2 regions of the Pedobacter sp. MR22-3 genome follow, and region 2 is predicted to be linked to the other one. Evidence: riboswitches for the same ligand, from Rfam matches in the RefSeq annotation. Region 2 holds a riboswitch; the other holds the start of a gene.
The links. A riboswitch is a leader RNA that binds a small molecule or an ion and turns the genes downstream of it on or off. The one in region 2 is predicted to bind thiamine pyrophosphate.
Positions count from the first base shown of each region.

Region 1: another riboswitch for thiamine pyrophosphate. It lies ahead of OQ267_RS03285 (TonB-dependent receptor); the one in region 2 lies ahead of thiC (phosphomethylpyrimidine synthase ThiC).

Region 1 is NZ_JAPIVF010000001.1:760,286-762,699, forward strand. It holds gene OQ267_RS03285 (TonB-dependent receptor) at 1-1,444, opposite strand, end outside; TPP riboswitch at 1,499-1,573, opposite strand; gene OQ267_RS03290 (lysophospholipid acyltransferase family protein) at 1,867-2,414, shown strand, end outside.
Region 2 is NZ_JAPIVF010000007.1:24,158-26,571, forward strand. It holds gene thiC (phosphomethylpyrimidine synthase ThiC) at 1-899, opposite strand, end outside; gene thiS (sulfur carrier protein ThiS) at 916-1,230, opposite strand; TPP riboswitch at 1,190-1,282, opposite strand; gene OQ267_RS17970 (sugar O-acetyltransferase) at 1,530-2,096, shown strand; gene OQ267_RS17975 (DUF1203 domain-containing protein) at 2,185-2,414, opposite strand, start outside.

The sequences.
Region 1 (2,414 bases), on a different contig from region 2:
CGTTGGATGCATATTGCGCCCAGATAATCTGTCCGAAATGTGCTCCTTTATATTCATTATATGCACCACCAACTGTAAAGTTTAAGTTTTTTTGTGGTACATAGTTGAAGGCATAGGTAACCCCATAAAAATCATTATCAAGCCAGCGGCGACGGATTAAATCTGTATTGGTTATGGTTGTCTGACCAACGATAACCGGGTTTAAACCATAATCACTTAGCTTATTATCTGTCCTGAATTCCTCATAATATCCTTCTCCCTTTGTATAGTGCAAAGCCCCGTTGAATGAGAATTGATCAGAAAATTGCCTTGCATACAGCAGCTGGTAATGATTTTGCCAGTAATTATCCGTTTGATTATGATAAGTAAAACTGTTATACCGGCGGCCGGAATTTAGTAAGTTTGCGGCATCATCAGCATTCAGACCATTCCTTTCTATATAAGCCTGCATTCCGGCAACATCATTGTTTAATCTTGATTCAGGTATTCCATTCCAGGATTGATAGGTTTTTTCCGATCCCGCAAATACGTTTACCCTTAACAAATCTTTATTGCCATGATAAGCACCTGAAAGAAAGTATGATTTTAAGAGTGAGGCTCCCCTATCAACATAGCCATCAGAACTGATTCTTGACAGGCGGCCATCAAAACTAAAACGATTATTGATTAAACCTGTCCCTACTTTTACCGTGTTTTTCCAGGTATCGAAACTGCCATAGGTATTATTTACCTCGGCGTAAGGCTCCATTTCACTGGCTGTGGTCTGAATATTTAAACTGGCACCAAAAGCACCTGCGCCATTGGTAGAGGTACCTACACCACGCTGAATCTGGATATTATCTACCGAAGAGGCAAAATCGGGCATGTTAACATAAAAAGTTCCCTGGCTTTCACTATCATTAACGGGAATACCATTTACGGTGACATTAATCCGGCTGTTATCGCTTCCGCGGATGCGAATTCCGGTATAGCCTACACCTGCGCCTGCATCCGAATTCACCACCACTCCTGGTGTGTTCTGCAGAATGAAGGGCAAATCCTGTCCGAAATTATTTTCTTCAATCTCGGCTTTGGTTACGTTTTTATAGGTGGTAGCTGATTTTTCATTCGCCCGTGTGGCCCGAACAATTACCTCATCTGCCAGGAAATTTTGTTGAAGCAGCGTGAAATTTAATACGTTGTTTCCATTAAGCGTGATCGGTTTTTCCTGCGTTTTATAACCCACATAACTGACCAGAATGATATAATTCCCGTTCGATAAATTACTTAAGGTATAATTGCCATCCGCATCGCTTAATACCGCAGTTCGCTGGTTTTTGATTTTGATGGTTGCACCCGGTAGGGCGTTTTGATTGTTATCCGTTACTTGTCCGGTAATGGCATTTTGTGCCGATGCCAGAAAAGGTAACATTGCAACAAGCGCGGTAAAAAGTAAATTCTTCAATGTTTTTTGTTTTAGTTAAACCCATCAGAAATAGGGGTACTCCCGATTTTAGTTAAACTTCCATAACTCCAATCCCTACGCCGGCATTATCCGGATCAGGTGCATCTAAGGTAGAGGGATGGAGGGTTTAAAGGCAGAGGGTTTACCTTCTTCCTTTTCAGCTTTAGCCTTCTACCTAAGAATGGGTATGATCTCAGCCCGTTTTTGTGTTTATAACAAACAAGGCACCCCCAATGATGGCGCAAATGTATAAAAATATGTTAACGATTATTTAATTATTTATAAAATAACCAGGTAAAATTAATCACTTCCGGTATTTTTTGTCAGTTGAAGTTCAAACTGAAAGCAGCACTTTAAATCTAACATTAGCATGGCATAAATTTTTTAGACCCTTTTTAATTTTATGCTTCAACTAATCTCGTGTGATCAATAAGTACGTTTCTCATTTGGGTATATTGCTGTTGGGGGTATTATCTTTGCTCCCCTTATCCCTTTTATATGTCCTGGCTGATGGTGTTTATTTGCTGCTTTACCATATTATTGGTTATCGCAGAAAAGTTGTCCGAGAGAACCTGCAGAATGCCTTGCCGGAAAGAACACTTAAAGAAATCATCAATATTGAAAAGAAATATTACCGGTATCTGGCTTCATTGATTTTTGAAGTGGTAAAAATGAGCCGCATCTCGCGGTCTGAAATTGAAAAAAGGTTTGTCTTTAAAAATAAGGAACTTGCTCTATCTTATTTAAAGAGGGGAGAAAGCATCCTCATTTGCTCTGCACACTACGGAAACTGGGAATGGGGTACCTTAGGTCTTGGCCTGAATTTCCCCTGTGCGCATTATCCAATTTACAAGCCCCTGAGCAATCCGGTTTTTGACCGATGGTTTAAAGGAGTAAGAAGCCGCTTCGGGAATAAGCTCATCGCTATGCGCCAGACCATGCGGGCTTTGGCTGCTGGCAAAAATAAACC
Region 2 (2,414 bases):
CCGTTCACTTTTTCAAGGGCCTGATAGATCGGTACAGTTCCGATCGGAACAGGGGAGTTGCGGATAATCCATTCGCGGGTTTCGTGGATATTTTTTCCGGTAGAAAGATCCATAATGGTATCTGCACCCCATCTGCAGGCCCAAACTGCTTTTTCTACTTCTTCTTCAATGCTGGAGGTCACCGCTGAATTACCAATATTGGCGTTAATCTTCACCAGGAAATTCCTGCCGATAATCATGGGTTCTATTTCCGGGTGATTGATGTTACTTGGAATTACTGCCCGTCCGGCAGCCACTTCCTGCCGTACAAATTCTGGTGTAATTAAACCTTTTGGTGTATTGGCACCAAAACTATGTCCCTGATGCTGATGATTCATCACATCATGCTGCGCCTTAAGTTGTTCTTTTAAAAGATCAATCCGCTGATTTTCACGAATGGCAATATACTCCATTTCAGGCGTAATGATTCCCTGTTTGGCATAATGCATTTGCGTAACATTCCGGCCTGCCTTTGCCCGGAAAGGTTTGGAAGTATGGTTAAACCTGAGGTGATCAAGGCTTTGGTCATTTAGCCTTTGTTGTCCGTACTGAGAAGAGATATGATCCAATTGTGCTACATCTCCACGGTTGGTGATCCACTTCTCACGTAATCTTGGCAAACCTTTTTTTACATCAATGGTTGCATTTACATCAGTATAAGGGCCACTGGTATCGTAAATGGTTACCGGTGCATTGGGCTCAGTTTCTCCGAAACGGCCATGCAGTTTGGTATCGCTTAAAGTGATTTCCCTCATCGCCACCTGGATATCGTGCAATTCGCCCTGTACAAAAACTTTTTTTGAGGCTGCAAAGGGTGTGGTTGTTAAAACCTGATCTTTTGGAATTTTTTCGTGTTTCATTTTTTGAGGTTTATGTTTAGCCACCTGGTGTAGCTTTGATAATGATGACATGATCGCCGGGACAGAGAAGATGGTTTTCCCAGTTGGTTTTAGGAATAATGGTCTGATTCACCGCCACAGCAATGCCAGTAGCCGGTTTATTTAAGACTATGGTTATTAAATCCTGCATGCTGCAAGCTTCGGCAACCTGATAATGTTGTTGATTTACGGTGATTTCCATTCTATATCTAAAAAAATCAACTTTTAGGAATGGCCCCGTATGGAGGAAAGAAAAAACAACATCATATGCATGAGTTGTCATCACTTTTCCCTTCGGCAGTACTAACTGCATCAGGTTCAAAGGGTATTATCTCAGTCCGCAAAGGACACCCCTAAAGTTGCGGTAAACTTATAGAAAAGTTTCTAGAATAGCCAAATTATTCCCTAAAGAAAAATAAACAGGCCATTTAAATTAACCCTAAACTACATTGGTATTCGTACTTAAAATAGCTCTTTCACCTTCCTGGGTGTAACTTTTCAGACCAATAAAAGTATTTGTATAGGGTATTGATTTTTAAGAAATTTTTATTAATATCGTAGCTTGCGGTGATGATATTGTGAAAGAATCTCGGCCTTTAAAGAAAAATACATATGAAATCTGAAAGAGAAAAGATGCTTGCAGGTGAGCATTACAACATCAATGATCCTGAATTGGTTGAAATCAGATATCAGGTAAGGGAGCTTGTAGATTTATTTAACAATACCAGTCCGAGAGATACCAAAACGAAAGAAAACCTGCAGCGAAAAATATTTGCACAGGTTGGAGATAACGTTCATATTGAAAAAGCAGTCAGAATTGATTACGGATGCCATACCAAAATTGGGAGCAATGTGTTCATCAATTTCAATTTTGTGCTATTGGACTGTTGCCCTGTAACCATCGGGAATAATGTTTTCATTGCCCCAAATGTTCAGATTTATACGGCAAGCCATCCCATTAATCCGGCAGACCGAAATCAACACATTGGTTTTGCAAAACCGGTTACCATAGGCAATGATGTTTGGATAGGAGGAGATTGCATATTGCTTCCTGGTGTAACCATTGGTGATGGTTGTTCCATTGGCGCAGGAAGTGTGGTAACTAAGAGTATCCCACCAAATTCTTTGGCAGTTGGTTCACCTTGCAAAGTGGTGAAGGAGTTGAGTTTTGATCATTAGGTGAGCGGTTAATGAGGATGAATTTAGTTTCCATTCATTCAATATCATTACTGAGTAGCGTCTGATTATCATGATATTCGAATTGAATTTAAACACGTTCAATTTTGCAGATGTAACAACATGCGGCTGCATTTCTCGCATGTAGGTAGTCGATTTCCAGATGTTGATCGAAGATTTCACCAATTAAATGATCAACATCTGCATCATCCACTAATTTTGTAAAAATCATTTGTTGATCTTTTGAATAGCCAATTAACGATAATGGAAAATTTTCTTTATCGGCCTTAATTTCTGGTGGAAATTGATGAATATTATCAT